One region of the Vibrio splendidus genome, then DNA from elsewhere that is predicted to be linked to it. Evidence: riboswitches for the same ligand, from Rfam matches in the RefSeq annotation. Region 1 holds a riboswitch; each other region holds the start of a gene.
The links. A riboswitch is a leader RNA that binds a small molecule or an ion and turns the genes downstream of it on or off. The one in region 1 is predicted to bind thiamine pyrophosphate.
Positions count from the first base shown of each region.

Region 1 (6,430 bases):
TTAACTCGTTAGGCGAGTTTACCGTTCGTTATCGATTGATGCAGGATCTCTACGTTGAGGCAGTATCGGGTCTAGACAGTGCTGTGGATCTTCTCTATCAATTTGAATTTGAGTAACACTTTGAGCGGTGATTGATTAGCGGATGACGAATGCTAGGGAGTGAGTATGAAGCACCTCGTTTTTGTTTACGGGACATTGAGAAAAGACCAATCGAACCACCACTATTTAAAACAATGTGAGTGTTTAGGAAGGTTTGACACACCTGAGGAATACGCACTTTTTGATTTAGTTGCGTATCCGGCGATGATTTTCGGAAAGAAAAGTGTCGCTGGCGAGGTCTATATCATTAACGACGAAATTTTGGAGTCGCTCGATCGGCTAGAAGATGTTCCTGTTGAGTATCGTCGCGAGCAAATAGAGACTATATTTGGATTAGCATGGGTATATTTATATCAGCTTGATCTAACAGCTAATAAAGAAATACTTTCGGGTGACTGGTGTAAGCGGAATAACCCGCTCTAGTGAGTGAACTAATGAAAGCATTCTGACGTAATAGCTAACAGTCTCAATGTACAGGCTAGTCTTTTTTCCATCAGGAGGAAATCATGAAATATCTATTATTGGTGCTATCAGTAATGTTATTCGGTTGCGCGCAAACCCCGCCACCAACATCAATGAATACGACCGATTGGCAGAGCTTTGGCGAAGAAATGGCGCTAAAAGGGAAAACCAAACAGACTGAAGCAAGTTTAGCAGAAGCTGCGTCTTCACCATCTATTGATGCCGATTTGTATGCGGCTTACGACCAAGGTTATGAAGTGGGTAAAACTCAGTACTGTTCGCAGAACCCGCGAGCGCTAGGACGTCGCGGTGAGACCTACCTTGGCATTTGCGATGACGTCGATAAATGGTTCCGTTTCAACTTTGAACGGGGTGCTGAATCGAAGTATCAGGTTCGATAATCCGGTAAATAATCACTTAGTGAGTACTAAAAAGCCAGCATATAAATGCTGGCTTTTTTAATGACGTTATTTTGAGAAATAAACGAGAGGATTAGTCTCGGTTAAGCTCAAGAAACTCTTCTACTTTGCGAACCATGTCTGTTGAGCCAACAAAGAAAGGTACACGTTGGTGTAACTCAGTTGGTTTGATGTCCATGATACGTTGAGCACCGTCTGAAGCGATACCACCCGCTTGTTCCATAAGGAAAGCAATTGGGTTGCACTCGTAAAGCAAACGCAGTTTACCTTGAGGGTGGCTTTGTGTGCTTGGGTATAAGTAGATGCCGCCTTTCAGCAGGTTACGGTGGAAATCTGATACTAGAGAACCAATGTAACGAGAAGTGTAAGGGCGGTTATCACTTGGCTCATCTTCTTGGCAGTACTTGATGTACTTTTTAACACCCGTAGGGAAGCGGAAGTAGTTACCTTCGTTGATCGAGTAGATCTTACCTTCATCAGGGATCATCATGTTTTCATGAGATAGACAGAAGGTACCCAGTGATGGGTCGTAGGTGAAACCATTGACGCCAGCGCCTGTTGTGTAAACAAGCATGGTTGAAGAACCGTAAATTACGTAACCAGCTGCGACTTGTTTGTGTCCAGGTTGTAGGAAATCTTCTTGTGTTGGTGGGGTACCAATCGGTGACACTCGGCGGTAGATAGAGAAAATCGTACCAACCGATACATTCACATCGATGTTTGAAGAACCATCAAGTGGATCCATCAGAACAACGTATTTTGCGTTTTTGTTGAGCTCTTTATTGAAGGCAACAGCTTCGTCTTCTTCTTCACTTGCAACGCCACAAACTTGGTCACGAGCTTCTAGAGCCGCTTTAAATTTGTCGTTCGCGTAAAGGTCTAGCTTTTGTTGCTCTTCACCTTGAACGTTGTCTGTACCAACAGCGCCAGTAATGTCGACAAGACCTGCTTTGTTGATTTCACGGTTAACAATTTTCGCAGCAAGACGAATTGATGACAAAAGGGATGATAGATCACCACTTGCATGGGGAAAGTCACTTTGTTTTGCAACAATGAACTCACCAAGGGTGCGCATCTCAGACATGTTATTTCCTTAAACTTCTCTCAATATTAGGGGGGATTTGAGCACTGTAGATTAGGCCTCTTGAGTGGGCTTTATTCATCTAGACGCTTACCTAAATTCTAAAGGTTAGATCTTTTTAATGGTAATGAACTAAGCGACACAGATCTCACTTACAATGTCGACTAAATTTGTTTTGCATTGCTGCTCGCTTTTAATCGCCATTTAATGATAATGAGTGCAAGTAGTTTGATTTAGACATGGCTCATTTAGCCAAGCGTTTGGAAGCAATATATGCATATTCACATCTTAGGAATTTGTGGCACCTTCATGGGTGGTGCCGCGGTATTGGCTCGTCAATTAGGTCACAAGGTTACGGGTAGTGACGCGAATGTTTACCCTCCAATGAGCACTTTGTTGGAATCACAAGGGATTGAAATTATTGAAGGGTTCGACCCCAGTCAATTAGAGCCAAGGCCTGATCTCGTGGTTATCGGTAATGCCATGAGCCGTGGTAACCCGTGTGTTGAGTATGTATTGGATAATAACCTTAGATACACATCAGGCCCGCAATGGTTGCAAGAATTTCTACTGCATGACCGTTGGGTATTAGCGGTATCGGGAACGCATGGCAAGACAACAACATCGAGCATGCTGGCTTGGATTTTAGAAGACTGTGGCTATGCGCCTGGCTTCTTAGTTGGCGGCGTGTTGGGTAACTTTGGTATCTCTGCTCGCCTTGGTGAAAGCATGTTCTTCGTGGTCGAAGCCGACGAATATGACAGTGCTTTTTTCGATAAACGATCTAAGTTCGTTCATTACCACCCAAGAACCTTGGTGATGAATAATCTTGAGTTCGATCATGCGGATATCTTTGACGATCTTGAAGCGATCAAGCGACAGTTCCATCATTTGGTTCGCACTGTGCCAAGTAATGGTCGTATTTTCTCACCGAAGCAAGATACGGCTATTGAAGATGTTCTATCTCGTGGGTGTTGGAGTGAGACTGAATCGAGCGGCGAACTTGGCGATTGGGATGCCAAGAAACTGGTTAAAGATGGCTCTAAATTTGAGGTCTATTTCCAAGACGAATGTGTTGGAACCGTAGACTGGGATTTGGTTGGCGATCATAACGTAAGTAATGCCTTGATGGCGATTGCGGCGGCAAGACATGTTGGTGTGACACCCGACTTAGGATGTGAATCACTGGCGACTTTCATTAATACCAAGCGTCGCTTAGAGTTTAAAGGCGAAGTGGCAGGTGTTTCTGTCTATGACGATTTTGCTCATCATCCTACAGCGATTGAACTTACGCTGGGTGGCTTACGTAATAAGGTCGATACGAAAAAAATCATTGCTGTTTTAGAGCCTCGTTCTGCCACCATGAAGCGTGGTGTGCATAAAGAAACCTTGGCTGATTCGCTCAAACAGGCGGATTCTACCTACTTATTCCAACCGGATAATATTGATTGGTCTGTACAAGATGTTGCCAATGCGTGCCATCAACCCGCACATGTAAGTGATGACATGGATGCATTCGTTGCTAGAATTGTCTCAGAGGCACAAGCGGGCGACCAAATCTTAGTAATGAGTAATGGTGGCTTTGGTGGTATTCACCAGAAATTGTTGGATGCGTTGGCACTCAAAGGCTAACGGCATCCACGACCTTATATTTTGAAGTAATTGAGAACATGACAAAACACGATAAAGCTATAACCCTCGCTTTCACTGGCGCATCAGGTGCGCCTTATGGCCTGCGTTTACTTGAATGCCTTTTGGCGGCGGATTATCAGGTCTATTTACTGATATCGTCGGCTGCGCGAGTGGTGTTGGCGACCGAGCATGAACTTAAGTTACCTGCAGGGCCCGATGCAGCGAAACAAGCTTTGGTTAAACACCTTGGGTGTGACCCCGAAAAGCTGGTGGTGTGTGGCAAAGATGATTGGTTCTCTCCGGTTGCCTCTGGCTCAGCAGCGCCGAAGCAGATGGTAGTTTGCCCATGTTCAGCGGGAAGCTTGGCTTCAATTGCTCATGGCTTATCGGATAACCTGATTGAGCGTGCTGCAGATGTGGTCATGAAAGAACGAGGCCAACTGTTGTTGGTGGTTCGTGAGACGCCATTCTCGACGCTGCACTTGGAGAACATGCATAAGCTATCGACTATGGGCGTGACGATCATGCCTGCCGCTCCGGGTTTTTATCATCAACCTAAGTCGATTGAAGATCTGGTCGATTTTATGGTGGCGCGCATTTTGGATCATCTTGGCATTGAGCAAGGTTTAGTGCCACGTTGGGGTTACGATCAACGTAATTGATCCAAACTTGATAGCTTATTGTTAAAATTCGAATTACAATTCTGAACACTCATCGGGGAGCAAACCATTCAAATAATGAATGCGAGCTGAGATCAAGCAAGTGCTTGGGACCCGTAAACCTGAACCAGATAATGCTGGCGTAGGAATTGAGTTAGGAATAACTTCTACCGTTCTCCTCCCTCAAACCTGTGCCGCTCAGACCATGGAGAGCGTCCAGTGAAATTCACATTAACAACTCTTGCTGTTACTACAGCCATCTCTTTTTCTGCCTTTGCTGCAGACAATACCCTAACGGTTTATACCTATGATTCTTTTGCTGCGGATTGGGGCCCTCGTCCTGCCGTTGAAAAAGCATTTGAAGAAAAGTGTGGCTGCGATGTGAACTTTGTCGCGCTAGAAGATGGCGTGTCTATTCTGAACCGCTTGCGTCTTGAAGGTGGGAACAGCAAAGCAGATATCGTGTTAGGTTTAGATAACAATCTGATGGCTGAAGCGAAAGCGACGGGCTTATTAGCTAAGCACAGTGTTGATACGTCATCAGTAACGCTTCCTAATGGTTGGAACGACAGCACTTTTGTACCCTATGACTTTGGCTACTTTGCTTTTGTTTACAACAAAGAGAAGTTGGCAAACCCGCCTAAGAGCTTGAAAGAACTGGTTGAGCAGCGTGATGACCTTAAGGTTATCTACCAAGACCCACGTACATCAACGCCGGGTCAAGGCATGATGCTATGGATGAAGTCAGTATACGGTGATGAAGCGACAGCAGCTTGGAAGAAGCTCGCTCAGAAAACGGTTACTGTGACTAAAGGTTGGTCTGAAGCTTACTCTATGTTCTTAAAGGGTGAGTCGGACTTAGTCTTGTCTTACACGACTTCTCCGGCTTACCACATCATTGCAGAAAGTGATTCTAAGTACGCAGCAGCAAGCTTTGAAGAAGGCCATTACACTCAAGTGGAAGTGGCAGCGAAAGTTAAAGGCAGCAAGAACGAAAAGCTTGCCGATGAGTTTATGGTGTTTATCCTAAGTGATGAATTCCAATCTGCGATGCCAACGGGCAACTGGATGTACCCAGTGACGGATATCGAGCTACCAAAAGGGTTTGATCTGTTAACAGTACCGCAGAAAGCTCTGAGTTTTACGCCTGAAGAAATCGCTGCTAAGCGTAAGCCTTGGATTCGTGAATGGCAGAGTGCACTTACTTTTTAAAAGATTAGCTCTCTAGCTTAACTTTCTAAAGATGAGTTTCCTAAAATTCAGCTTTCTAACTTTCTGTATTTAAAGGTTCGTTCGATATACTTTGAGCGAACTATTTACGGTAAAAAATCAATTTATGATAAAGAAAACACCTAAGGTCGGGATCTGGGTTGCGATACTCATTACCGCCTTTGTGGTTTCAGCAGTTGGGGCATTGCTTAGCAATGCCCCTTCTCTTGATATCAGCCAAGTATGGTCCGATCCTTACTATTGGCATGTAACGAAATTCAGTTTTTATCAAGCGACACTCTCAACTGTGCTGAGTGTTGGCTTTGCTATACCTATTGCTCATGCTTTGTGTCGCAGGCAATTTTTTGGGCGGGCTCTGTTGTTAAGGCTGTTCGCGTCGACCTTGGTTCTGCCTGTGTTAGTCGGTGTGTTTGGTTTGCTTGCTATTTATGGCAACAGTGGTTGGTTAGCTAAATTTCTGGCGAACTTCGATATTGAACTGCCATTCTCCATCTATGGATTGAATGGCATTTTACTCGCACATGTCTTCTTTAATCTGCCCTATGCCAGTCGTTTACTTTTACAAGCTTTAGATACCGTGCCTGCCGAGCAACATAAGCTGTGTGCTCATTTGGGTATGAGTCATTGGAATAAATTCAAATGGGTAGAATGGCCGCGATTGAGACAACAACTGCCTCATGTGTGTGGCTTAGTCTTCATGTTGTGCTTTACTAGCTTTGCTACCGTGATGGCGCTAGGTGGCGGTCCGAAATCGACCACTATCGAACTCGCTATTTATCAAGCGATTAAATTCGATTTTGACCTACAGGCTGGTGCCTTGCTCGCGATATGGCAAATGCTGCTATGTG
Region 1 is NZ_AP025508.1:3,475,265-3,481,694, reverse strand. Features, by position in the region: gene tamB (autotransporter assembly complex protein TamB) at 1-116, shown strand, start outside; gene OCU90_RS15565 (gamma-glutamylcyclotransferase family protein) at 166-522, shown strand; gene OCU90_RS15560 (DUF2799 domain-containing protein) at 606-962, shown strand; gene fbp (class 1 fructose-bisphosphatase) at 1,054-2,064, opposite strand; gene mpl (UDP-N-acetylmuramate:L-alanyl-gamma-D-glutamyl-meso-diaminopimelate ligase) at 2,335-3,693, shown strand; gene OCU90_RS15545 (flavin prenyltransferase UbiX) at 3,732-4,355, shown strand; TPP riboswitch at 4,399-4,518, shown strand; gene thiB (thiamine ABC transporter substrate binding subunit) at 4,572-5,564, shown strand; gene thiP (thiamine/thiamine pyrophosphate ABC transporter permease ThiP) at 5,689-6,430, shown strand, end outside.

Region 2 (6,430 bases), 330 kb from region 1:
TTCTGTAAGCCGTTGAAGGTGGTCTGTAAGGGCTGCTGGAGGTATCAGAAGTGCGAATGCTGACATGAGTAACGATAAAGGGAGTGAAAAACTCCCTCGCCGGAAGACCAAGGGTTCCTGTCCAACGTTAATCGGGGCAGGGTAAGTCGACTCCTAAGGCGAGGCCGAAAGGCGTAGTCGATGGGAAACGGGTTAATATTCCCGTACTTCTTACAATTGCGATGGGGGGACGGAGAAGGCTAGGTGGGCCTGGCGACGGTTGTCCAGGTTCAAGTATGTAGGCGGAAAGTTTAGGTAAATCCGGACTTTCATTAACGCTGAGATACGATGTCGAGCTACTACGGTAGTGAAGTCATTGATGCCATGCTTCCAGGAAAAGCCTCTAAGCTTCAGATTGTAAGGAATCGTACCCCAAACCGACACAGGTGGTCGGGTAGAGAATACCAAGGCGCTTGAGAGAACTCGGGTGAAGGAACTAGGCAAAATGGTACCGTAACTTCGGGAGAAGGTACGCTCTTATCAGTGAAGTCCCTTGCGGATGGAGCAGACGAGAGTCGCAGATACCAGGTGGCTGCAACTGTTTATTAAAAACACAGCACTGTGCAAAATCGTAAGATGACGTATACGGTGTGACGCCTGCCCGGTGCCGGAAGGTTAATTGATGGGGTTAGACTTCGGTCGAAGCTCTTGATCGAAGCCCCGGTAAACGGCGGCCGTAACTATAACGGTCCTAAGGTAGCGAAATTCCTTGTCGGGTAAGTTCCGACCTGCACGAATGGCGTAATGATGGCCACGCTGTCTCCACCCGAGACTCAGTGAAATTGAAATCGCTGTGAAGATGCAGTGTACCCGCGGCTAGACGGAAAGACCCCGTGAACCTTTACTACAGCTTGGCACTGAACATTGAACCTACATGTGTAGGATAGGTGGGAGACTATGAAATTGCGTCGCTAGATGTGATGGAGTCGTCCTTGAAATACCACCCTTGTAGTTTTGATGTTCTAACGTTGGTCCCTGAATCGGGATTACGGACAGTGCCTGGTGGGTAGTTTGACTGGGGCGGTCTCCTCCCAAAGAGTAACGGAGGAGCACGAAGGTGGGCTAAACACGGTTGGACATCGTGTGGTTAGTGCAATGGCATAAGCCCGCTTGACTGCGAGAATGACAATTCGAGCAGGTGCGAAAGCAGGTCATAGTGATCCGGTGGTTCTGAATGGAAGGGCCATCGCTCAACGGATAAAAGGTACTCCGGGGATAACAGGCTGATACCGCCCAAGAGTTCATATCGACGGCGGTGTTTGGCACCTCGATGTCGGCTCATCACATCCTGGGGCTGAAGTCGGTCCCAAGGGTATGGCTGTTCGCCATTTAAAGTGGTACGCGAGCTGGGTTTAGAACGTCGTGAGACAGTTCGGTCCCTATCTGCCGTGGGCGTTGGAAAATTGAAAGGGGCTGCTCCTAGTACGAGAGGACCGGAGTGGACGAACCTCTGGTGTTCGGGTTGTCATGCCAATGGCATTGCCCGGTAGCTAAGTTCGGAATCGATAACCGCTGAAAGCATCTAAGCGGGAAGCGAGCCTTGAGATGAGTTTTCCCTGGCACTATAAGTGTCCTAAAGGGTTGTCGTAGACTACGACGTTGATAGGCAGGGTGTGTAAGTGCTGCGAGGCATTGAGCTAACCTGTACTAATTGCCCGTGAGGCTTAACCATACAACACCCAAGGGGTTTTGTGGACTCAAAGACAGACCTTGAATGAGTTTGAAGAGAAATAACTTTTAGATAAGCTTTCCGAATTTTAAAATTTGCTTGGCGACCATAGCATTGTGGACCCACCTGATTCCATGCCGAACTCAGAAGTGAAACACAATAGCGCCGATGGTAGTGTGGGGTTTCCCCATGTGAGAGTAGGACATCGCCAGGCTTTAAATTAAATCTTTAGGTTGACCGACCTGGAGATATGGACGCTCACTTAGTGAGTTGACCACTGCGGAGTGGTAGTTCAGTTGGTTAGAATACCGGCCTGTCACGCCGGGGGTCGCGGGTTCGAGTCCCGTCCACTCCGCCACTTATTCGATAACCTCGCCTAGTGCGAGGTTTTTTCGAATCTGAAGCAAGATAAAGTTTTAGGGGTGTAGCTCCAATTGGCAGAGCAGCGGATTCCAAATCCGCGTGTTGGGAGTTCGAATCTCTCCACCCCTGCCATATACGAAGCCTCAGCAGAAATGCTGAGGCTTTTTTGCATCTATTGCTTCTACGAAGCAATGTCGTGATCTGGAATGCCAGCCTGGTCGAATATCCGGAGTGCCAGCTCAGTCCACCCCTGTCATATATAAGGCTCCAGACTACGCGTCCCGGCAGAAATGTTGGAGCCTTTTTTTATTAGCTTCGACTTATAATGGTTTACCTAATTCTACCAATTTGGATATGTTGATATTCGAACCTTTACGCTTCCGTAGTAGTTCGAAGATCTAGTCGAACAGGAAGGTCTTTTGGCTTTCTATATGTGGGATATTTAAGCTGTCACTTCTTGCCTTGGATGATATTTGACCATAGAAGGGTAAGTGCTTACTTATCCCAGCCTCTTTTATAAACAATCAACAGCACAAACCACGCTTCTTTATGAGAATTATTCTCAATATTTTGTTACATTTTGGTCGTTATTACTAAAAGGCAACAAATATGGATATCTCCCGTCGTAAGTTTATTCAATCATCTCTCGCTATACCTGCACTCACTGTACTGCCTGCTTGCTCTATGAAACGGGCGGTTGATGAACAAGGAAAGTATGTTTATGACTTAACGGCAGTGCCTTCAACCGCTGAACTCGTGACGGGGTTTGAGACTAATATTCTAGGCTTTAATGGTCAGATTCCAGCACCAACGATTCGATGTCGACAAGGTGAAAAGGTCACAATTCGTTTTACGAATAAGCTATCAGAGCCGACGACTATCCATTGGCATGGCTTAAGAATTCCTATCGAAATGGACGGTGTTCCCTTCTTAAGTCAGCCACCGATCATGCCAGGTGAAACATTCATTTATGAGTTTACGCCGCCAGATGCTGGCACATTTTGGTATCACCCACATATGAATAGCGTTAAACAACTTGGTATGGGTTTGGTTGGGCTAATTATCGTAGAAGAAAGCACTCCCGTGCAGTTTGATGAAGAGCATGCACTGATGCTTAAGCATTGGCACATCGATAAACAGGGTCAATGGAAAGACTTAATGATTCCACGACTTAGTGCTCGTATGGGAACTCCAGGAGAGTGGAGTAGCGTCAATGGTGTTCATGAACCTGTGTACCAATTAAAGCAGCACGCAACGACTCGACTGCGTATCGCGAATGTCGATAATACGATCACTTATCCTATTGCTGTCGAAGGGGCTGAGGCATGGGTGATTGCCATTGATGGTAATCCTGTAAAGACGCCATATAAACTTACTCAACATAAAATCGGCCCAGGGATGCGCGTGGATATTGGACTGATAGCGCCCAAAGTAGGCGAGCGAGTTAATGTTCTTCAAATGAAGGGCCGCTTTCCTTTCTCTTTATGTGAGTTCGAGGTAGTAGATTCCCCCCTTACTGAAGGGCGTTTATTGCCATTGTTGCCTCTTAACCCTGTACCTAATCTAGATCTTCCTAATGCTGAAGAGATCGATTTTGTGTTCGAGTGGGAAGGTGCGGTATCACCAGTTTCTAAAGATGGTAAATCGATGCCTAAGTTTTGGCTTACTAATAAAAGAGCATGGGAAGGGATGAGCAAAGACAATATTCCTGAGCCGTTGACGATTTTAGAGTTAGGTAAGACTTACATATTCGATCTAAAGAACGTCACCCAATACCATCACCCGATCCATATTCACGGTCATACATTCACTGTATTGGAACTTGATGGGAAGAAAGTTGAAGAGCCTTTCCATACCGATACAGTGTTACTTGGAAAAAACGGCCGAGCTAAAGCTGCATTTGTTGCAGATAACCCTGGCCGCTGGATGTACCACTGTCATGTTATAGAACACATGAAAACGGGTTTAATGGGATACATTGAAGTTAAGTGACACCTGTAACGTTTAATATTTGCGCATGCATTCTTAGTTTCTACCCTCGCTTTTATCGGCGTTAAAGCTAGAATATAGGGATTATTGTTTGGGAGGATTCATGGGTCAGTTATCTATTTTAGGTTTTATTGCCATTGGTGGCGCATTTGGTGCTTGTTCGCGTTATTTGATTTCAGAGTTATGTGTGGTAATGCTAGGGCGTGGTTTTCCTTATGGTACGCTGACTGTTAACGTAATTGGTTCTTTAATTATGGGATTGCTCATCGCTGCGTTTGAGAATGAAATGGTTGCGACAGAACCATGGAGACAGATCATCGGTCTTGGTTTCCTAGGAGCACTGACGACATTTTCTACATTTTCGATGGATAACGTACTTCTTATGCAGCAGGGCGCTTTCTTTAAGATGGGACTCAATGTGCTACTCAACGTGGTACTCAGTATTTCAGCCGCATGGATCGGCTTCCAACTTTTGATAAAGTCTTAAAACTTTCTTACGATTTGTTAACAACTCGGCTTGGTTTATCCAAGCCGTTTTTATATACTCGATCGAACTTGTCGGAGTGCCATATGGCTGAGACCGTTAACTCGGGATCCGTTGAACCTGATCAGGCTAATACCTGCGAAGGGAACAAGAGTAGATATCTAACTAGAATCCTTCTAGAGATCTATCTCCAGATCACAACTGTATTTCTTACCGTGATCCCTCTTGTAGCATCTAATCCGTCAAGCATTTTTATCCCTATAAATAATGGCTAAAAGCCAAGGAAAAATGCTATGTCGACTCGTAAACAAGCAAGACTGGAAGCGAAGAATTTCATTGATTCTTTATCCGTACAACCCTACCCAAACTCAAAAAAAGCTTACATCCAAGGATCTCGAGAGGACATTCAAGTCCCTGTCCGAGAAATATCACTCGCTGATAGCCTTGTTGGTGGTACCAAAAAAGAGCCTGTATTCGAACCTAATGTACCCATTCAAGTTTACGATACCTCAGGTGTTTACACAGACCCTACACATCAAATAGACCTGTATAGCGGTCTTCCTAAGTTGCGAGAGCAATGGATTGAAGAGCGTGGTGATACGGAATTGTTAGACGACGTAAGCTCTGTTTACACCAAAGAACGTTTAGATGATGAAACTCTAGACGACCTTCGCTACGGCAACCTGCCTAGAATTCGTCGCGCGACAGACAACCAATGTGTTACTCAGCTGCACTATGCTCGTCAGGGTATTATCACACCTGAAATGGAGTACATTGCCATACGTGAGAACATGGGACGTCAGAAGTTCGCTGATGAGCAGCTTAACCATCAACACCCTGGCCATAACTTTGGTGCAAACCTGCCGAAAGAAATTACTCCTGAGTTCGTGCGTAAAGAGGTTGCTGAAGGTCGAGCTATTATCCCTTCAAACATCAACCACCCAGAATCAGAACCGATGATTATTGGTCGAAACTTCTTAGTGAAGGTGAACGCTAATATCGGTAACTCTTCAGTAAGCTCTTCGATTGAAGAAGAAGTTGAGAAGCTAGTATGGTCGACTCGCTGGGGTGGCGATACCGTGATGGACCTTTCTACTGGTCGTAATATTCACGAGACTCGCGAATGGATCCTACGTAATAGCCCAGTACCAATTGGTACGGTTCCTATGTATCAAGCGCTTGAAAAAGTGAATGGCGTTGCCGAAGACCTTAACTGGGAAGTGATGCGCGATACCTTGATTGAACAAGCAGAGCAGGGTGTTGATTACTTTACTATCCACGCAGGCTTATTGCTTCGCTACGTTCCTATGACCGCTAAACGTGTGACTGGTATTGTCTCTCGTGGCGGCTCCATCATCGCGAAATGGTGTCTTGCTCATCACCAAGAAAGTTTCCTTTATACCCACTTCCGTGAGATCTGTGAGATCTGTGCGAAGTACGATGTTGCTCTGTCATTAGGTGACGGTTTACGCCCGGGCTCAATTGCAGATGCTAATGATGAGGCTCAATTCTCGGAGTTACGTACTCTAGGTGAGTTGACTAAAGTGGCTTGGGAATATGACGTTCAGGTGATCATTGAAGGCCCTGGACATGTACCAATGCACCTGATTAAAGAGAATATGGACGAGCAGTTAGAGCACTGCCATGAAGCGCCTTTCTATACTTTAGGCCCATTGACGACAGATATTGCCCCTGGTTACGACCATATTACCTCTGGTATTGGCGCGGCCATGATTGGTTGGTACGGCTGTGCGATGCTCTGTTATGTCACCCCTAAAGAGCACCTAGGCTTACCAAATAAAGAAGATGTGAAGACTGGCCTGATTACTTACAAGCTAGCAGCACACGCAGCGGACCTCGCTAAAGGACATCCGGGCGCACAAATC
Region 2 is NZ_AP025508.1:3,805,464-3,811,893, reverse strand. Features, by position in the region: rRNA gene OCU90_RS17145 (23S ribosomal RNA) at 1-1,711, shown strand, start outside; rRNA gene rrf (5S ribosomal RNA) at 1,807-1,922, shown strand; tRNA gene OCU90_RS17135 (tRNA-Asp) at 1,990-2,066, shown strand; tRNA gene OCU90_RS17130 (tRNA-Trp) at 2,127-2,203, shown strand; gene OCU90_RS17125 (multicopper oxidase family protein) at 2,681-4,063, shown strand; gene crcB (fluoride efflux transporter CrcB) at 4,164-4,547, shown strand; TPP riboswitch at 4,610-4,708, shown strand; gene thiC (phosphomethylpyrimidine synthase ThiC) at 4,838-6,430, shown strand, end outside.
Region 2: linked by a shared signal. The riboswitch ahead of thiC (phosphomethylpyrimidine synthase ThiC) and the one ahead of thiB (thiamine ABC transporter substrate binding subunit) in region 1 are both predicted to bind thiamine pyrophosphate.

Region 3 (6,430 bases), on a different replicon from region 1:
TGGGTGGCCATTGTTTAACGTCACAACACTGTCTTTAGTGACAACGTAATCTGTCTCGCCAGAAATCACCACATTCGCACCGTATTCAGCGACTAAGCATTGCGCTGCGCCTAATGCGGCATCACTGCTATCTAGTGCATCAACGCCTTTGCTCTGTGCTTGCTCACCCGCTAGCGCGATAATCTCAGACGCATTACCACGAATGATCAATTTATCCGCTAAACGTGCAATTTCACGAGAAGTCTCGGTACGCAGTGTACTTGCGCCACAACCCACAGGGTCAAGCACCACAACCTTGTTGTTCGCGTTCGCTTGCTCAACAGCAAAGCGCATTCTCGGCGTCCAAACACTGTCTAACGTGCCAATGTTAATCACAAGCGCGCCAGAGAAAGACATCATCTCAGCCAGTTCTTGTTGTGAGTGCGCCATGATAGGCGAAGCGCCAATCGCTAATAACGCATTGGCCGTATTGTTCATCACAACGTAGTTAGTGATGTTCACAACCAGTGGCTTTTGCTCTCGTACTGCGCGCAACGATTGGATGATTTGTTCAGTTAGCATGGATAAATCCTTATTCGTAAAAGTCGCTTTTAAGCCGAAGTTGAGTCATTAAGTGCATTCAGCCCTTGCTGCCAAAAAGCCACTTCCATACGCGTTGCGGTTTTGAAGATATGAACGATGTTCTGACCGCGCTCGCTGTTGATATCAATTTCAGCAAGCAGTTGATTGAAGTATTCTGCGCCCGTTGCTACGCCAGACTGGAACTCTTCTCCGCCGTAAAGCTGAAGCCAGCTCGTGTATGGGTTGCCTTCTAAAACAGTATCGCTGCTTTCTAACAACGCTTTACCGATCACAGCGTAACCAATGGAACACGGAGCCAGTGCCGCATAAAGATCGACAAGATCACCCGTCATGCCTGCATCCAGAACGTAGCGCGTGTAAGCAACTGTACCGAAATCTTCCGGTTCGTTTTCTAGGTCAGATTCGGTTAAACCCCACTGACCACAGTAAGTCACGTGGTGAGAGATTTCAGAATCTAGCAGAGCATGAACACTTGGCAGTGCACGACGCATATCAGCCAAGGTTTTCGCCTTGTAAATCGCCAACGCATAAGCGCGAGCATATTGCTTCAAGAACAGAAAATCTTGTTTCAAATAATGCAGAAAACATGGCTGAGCAAGAGTGCCGTTTGCCAGCGTTTTAACAAAAGCGTGCTCAGTGTACTCTTGCCAATCTTGCTGACAGGCTTGGATTAAGTCTTGGTATTTCATGAGATTCCTTAGTCAAAAGTCGGTACGTAGTCAGCGGCTTTTGGTAGTGATTTGATAATGCCTTTGTCGAACATGAACTGTGCGTAATTGTCGTAACGTTTTAGGTCAACAGCAGAAGGGCGAAGCGCAAAACGAGTCAGCGTGTCGTTCCATGCGCGTTGGTTAAGCTCGTTGTTCAACGTATCTGGTGAATACGCAACAAACTCGCTCCATGACTCTTGTGGGTGGTTCACGATGTAAGTCGTTGCTTGTTCCAATGCTTTATTGAACGCTTTGATCGCTTCATCATCGTGCTGCTTTGCGTTCGCAACAAAAATAAGCTCATCGTAAGCTGGCACACCGTGCTCTTCTGGGAAGAACGCTTTTGCTTTAAAGCCTTCAAGGGCTAGCTGGTTGGTTTCGAAGTTACGTAGGCCACCCCAAATTGCATCTACCTTGCCTGATGCCAATGAAGACGACAGTGCCCAACCGACATTGATGGTTTGCACGTCGGTAAACGCAACATTTTCTTGCGCTAACATGGTGCCAATTGTTGCTTCTTCGTTTCCTGCGATCGCAATACCGATCTTCTTGCCTTTCAGATCCGCTAGTGAATCGTTCTTGCCGTTATCCAGAACCATTAGTGTGTTCAGTGGCGTCGCGATAAGGGTTGATGCACGAACTAAAGGAAGACCCGCTGCCACATCCATGATTAAACTTGGTTGGTAAGTTACCGCTAAATCGACCTTACCTGCCGCGACCAATTTTGCCGGCGTGCTTGGGTCTGCGGGTTCTTGAATTTCAATGTCTAAGCCTTGGTCAGCAAAGTAGCCGCGCTCTTGAGCGATCACAATCGGGCCATGGTTCGGGTTCACAAACCAATCCAACATCAATGTCAGTTTCTTTTGTTCAGAGTCCGCTAGAGCATGACCTGAAACCAATGAAGCAAGCAGTGCCACTGCACCTATCAATTTTGTATTTTTCACGGTTAACCTTTCCTTTTGAATATTATTCTTATGTTGAGCGAAGCTTTATTAAACAGGCTTTATTAAACGAAGCCTTATTAAACAAGTGTTATTGAGCAAGCCATCATTGGTTCTCCCAAGGAATAGCTTTTTTGAGTAATTTATCTGTAACGAAGTAGAGCGAGATAGACAGCACCGCCAAGATAAACAAGGCCGCAAACATCTCATCGATGATCATGCGCGCGTTGGCCTGTAGCATTAGATAACCCAGCCCTTCACTCGAACCCACCCACTCCCCGACGACCGCGCCAATTGGGGCAATAACCACCGCCACACGAATACCAGACGCCAGTGTTGGCAATGCAGCAGGCAATTGGATATAACGCAACAATTGCCATTTCGATGCACCCATCGTTTTGGCAAGATCGAGATAGCCTGTCGGTGTATTGCGTAGGCCGTCATAACAACAAGTGGTTACAGGGAAGAAGATAATGATCGCTGCCATCACCACTTTTGAGGCGATGCCATAACCAAGCCACAACATCAATACTGGAGCAATCGCAAACACAGGGATCGCTTGGCTAGCGATTAAGATAGGTAACAGCCAGCGTTTTAGTGGTTCGAACATCAACATCTGCAGGGCGAAAAATAGCCCCATCGACAAACCAAGTAGCAAGCCAAGTAAGATCTCTTGCGCAGTCACCCAAGTGTGTTTGAGCAATACATCGTAGCGTTCGAATAGTTTAATAAAGACTTCTGCAGGCGCTGGCAGAATGAAGCTCGGCATCTCGAAGATAACGACCACCATTTGCCATAAACCGAGAATCACAGCACTGCTGATAAGCAAACGCATAACGGGATTCATCTGACGAGGGCGTGTAATGGTAGTCTGTGCGTTAGTTGAATGAGCCACAGTTTCGCTTCGCGTTAGATCATTCATAATCACGCTCCAACTGATCTAAGATCGCTTGTTGTAACTCAGCACATTCACCATCTAACACTCTTGGTGTCGCTGTGTTAGGCACAGACAATGACTGAGCATTCGCGGGTGTGCCTTGCAACACATACAAATTGTCCGCCAAACGCACCGCTTCTTGTGGATCATGAGTGATCAACACAACGGTTTTACCTTTTAGTAGTTCACACGCTAAGCTTTGAAGCTTGTGTCTTGTTACCGCATCCAGCGCAGAGAAAGGCTCGTCCATCAGCACCACAGGCTTGTCTTGCATTAAGGTTCGAGCCAAAGCAACACGCTGGCGCATACCACCAGACAATTGATCCGGCATAGTAGACGCGTGATTAGCCAAACCAACCGCAGCTAACAACTCTAGTGCTTGGTTGGTTTGCTGTTCTTTATCAGAAACTGGATTTTGAAAGCGATGACTCAGGCATACATTGTCGATAACCGATAGCCATGGCAGTAACAAATCTTGCTGTGCCATGTAAGCGATGCGGTCCGTTAAAGGCAATTCATCGGACGTTGCCAATGTGCCCTGCCACTCCACCTTGTCGTCCAGCAAGCCTGCCAGATAACGCAATACCGTGGTTTTTCCGCAACCACTTCGACCCAGCAATACTGTCCACTTACCTGCGTTTAAGCTAAGCGACAACCCAGACAAGGTCGCGTACTCGCTGTCTCGGTAACGTAACGTCGCGTTGCTGAGTTGAACGCCAACCGTATTAACGGACATTACCGTGTCCAGCGAAGAAGTGATTTACCGGGCCATGACCTTGACCAACTTGCAACTCATCAGCATGAGCAATCGCGCGAGAAATGTATTGTTTGCCTAGGTCAACAGCTTCTGCCAGCGTGTTGCCCTGAGCCAAGAAAGAAGCAATGGCAGATGAAAGCGTACAGCCCGTGCCGTGGGTGTTTTTAGTCGGGAAACGCTTCGCGCTAATCAAGGCAGACGTCGTCGGGAGAATCAGTAGATCGTTACTGTTTTCATCTTTCTCTAAATGACCGCCTTTGAGAAGAACGGCTTTAGCACCTAGTGCGCGTAAATCTTCAATCATGCCCTGCATTTCAGCTTCGCTTTCAGGTACCGGCTTGCCTGTTAGCGCCGCACCTTCTGGCAAGTTAGGAGTAATGATGTCTGCCAGTGGAATCAGTTCTTGTTTCAGCGTTGTAATGGCAGAGTTTTCTAAGAGAAGATCGCCACTTGTCGCGACCATTACAGGGTCAATCACAAGATGCTTAGGTTGGTACTGATTAATTTTGTCCGCGACGACTTTGATGATTTGCGAATCAGCCAACATGCCGACTTTTACTGCCACGATATTCAGATCAGTAAAAACCGCATCTAACTGGCTAGCGACATGGTCGAGTGGAATAGGAAAAATGGCGGAAACGCCTTGCGTGTTCTGGGAAGTGATAGCGGTAATTACCGAACAAGCGAAACTACCTGTAGCAGACATAGCTTTAATATCAGCTTGGATACCTGCACCACCGCCACTGTCAGAACCCGCGATAGTTAAAACAATCGGAGTATTCGTGCGAATCGTGTCTTCTGCAGAGTGCTGTGAAACTGAGGCTTTTGGCGTTAAATCTTTTGAAATAGAACTGTGTGTCATTGTCGCTCCTACTATCTTACAAGACGTAGGAGAACGAACACTGATCGAAGGAGAAGTCGCATTAGGCTCATGAAAGTTTTCATGGGTGCAGACGTAGATCGAGTGCTTATAGTTCCCTACGCCAGTGTTAACTGAATCAGGTTCAACGGGTCTCGATTAACGATCTCAGCAAACACCAAATAAGGTATATGCCCCCCGACTATTGATAGCGATAGTAACAGCACTCTCACAACTGAGATACTGATTTTATTCAATTATAAGAATTACGCATGAATAAATTTCAATTAGGCACAACAAAACAAATACTTATAGCGTTCCTTTAGATGGCTTCGACTGTATCAACAAGCACAGCACAATCAGAGACATACCTAGCCAGCCTGTAAAAGGAATCAGCTCACCGACAACGCAGACGGCAAGCACCGCTGCAACTACTGGTTCAAACAGGGTCAGCAGGTTGGCACTGCTCGCGGTCACGTGGCGTAAACCAAAACTGAACGCGATATAGCCCACGCATTGTGGAATTAGTGTCAGATAACTGATGACTAATACGTTAATCTGCGAGGAAAACAGGTTCTCACCCGTAAACCAGAGTGTTGGCAGCAACAGCATCGCGCCGAGGCCAAAAATACTGCCCATCGCCGCTTGCGACTTAATCCCTTTATCGATCAGTGCTTTTGTCGCCCAAGAATAAATGGCGTAACACAACCCAGCGAGCAAACCTAAAGCAATACCCAACAGCTTGAGATCATCACCTGACTCATTCGCCGATGAAGCTTCTGAAAACACCAACAACCCAATACCCACCACACCAATCGCAAAGCTAGTGAGCCAACGTTTGTTGATATTATTCTTTTTGCTAATCAGACACTCTAACAATGCCGAAAAGAAAGGCGCGGTTGCAATCGAAACCACGGTACCAATCGCCACGCCTGATAATTTCATTGAAGAATAGAAAGCTAAAGGATAGACCGCCAAAGCCAAAGCGCTCACTGCCAACAGCCTCTTGTTCTGCAAAAGTTTATCGAAAGCGAATAGGATTTTTCGATACGCCAATCCCGCTTGCATTAGGCCACCGACGCCCATAGAGAAAGCACCAATCGCTAATGGGCTGAGATCAGGTGCAAAACTTGCGGCGGTGCCTGTCGTGCCCCATAAAATAGAAGCAAACAAGATGGCCAAAGTGCCCGTTTGGAATTCGTTAACGCGATTGATGGCAAGATTCATTTCTATTACCCAATTTTCAGTTCTGAAATAGATAATAGTGAAGATTGATAAAGTTTAGTTTGCCGAAAGGACGCTATTGTTGTTTTGAAAGACTCTCTTTCATCGAACCTAGAAACGCCCTTGGAGACATGCCAAAGTGCTGAGAGAAGCGACGACTGAAAGCAGACACGTCACTATAGCCCACATTTTCAGCAATCAATTGAACGGGTAGATCGGTATGAGTTAACAAGGCTTGAGCTTTCTCCATACGATATCGAGTGATGTATTTAAGCGCACTGATACCCAAGCACTCTTTGAAGCGTTTTTTGAATTGAGTGAGACTCAAACAGGCCGTTTCTGCAAGTTGTAGAATAGAGAGAGGTTGGGCGTAATTATCCGCTATCAGCCTTTGTACCGCGCGAATACGAGGGTCGATAC
Region 3 is NZ_AP025509.1:975,724-982,153, forward strand. Features, by position in the region: gene thiM (hydroxyethylthiazole kinase) at 1-561, opposite strand, end outside; gene tenA (thiaminase II) at 591-1,271, opposite strand; gene OCU90_RS21575 (ABC transporter substrate-binding protein) at 1,280-2,236, opposite strand; gene OCU90_RS21580 (ABC transporter permease) at 2,340-3,155, opposite strand; gene OCU90_RS21585 (ABC transporter ATP-binding protein) at 3,148-3,906, opposite strand; gene thiD (bifunctional hydroxymethylpyrimidine kinase/phosphomethylpyrimidine kinase) at 3,896-4,789, opposite strand; TPP riboswitch at 4,886-4,997, opposite strand; gene OCU90_RS21595 (DMT family transporter) at 5,096-6,013, opposite strand; gene OCU90_RS21600 (helix-turn-helix domain-containing protein) at 6,087-6,430, opposite strand, start outside.
Region 3: linked by a shared signal. The riboswitch ahead of thiD (bifunctional hydroxymethylpyrimidine kinase/phosphomethylpyrimidine kinase) and the one ahead of thiB (thiamine ABC transporter substrate binding subunit) in region 1 are both predicted to bind thiamine pyrophosphate.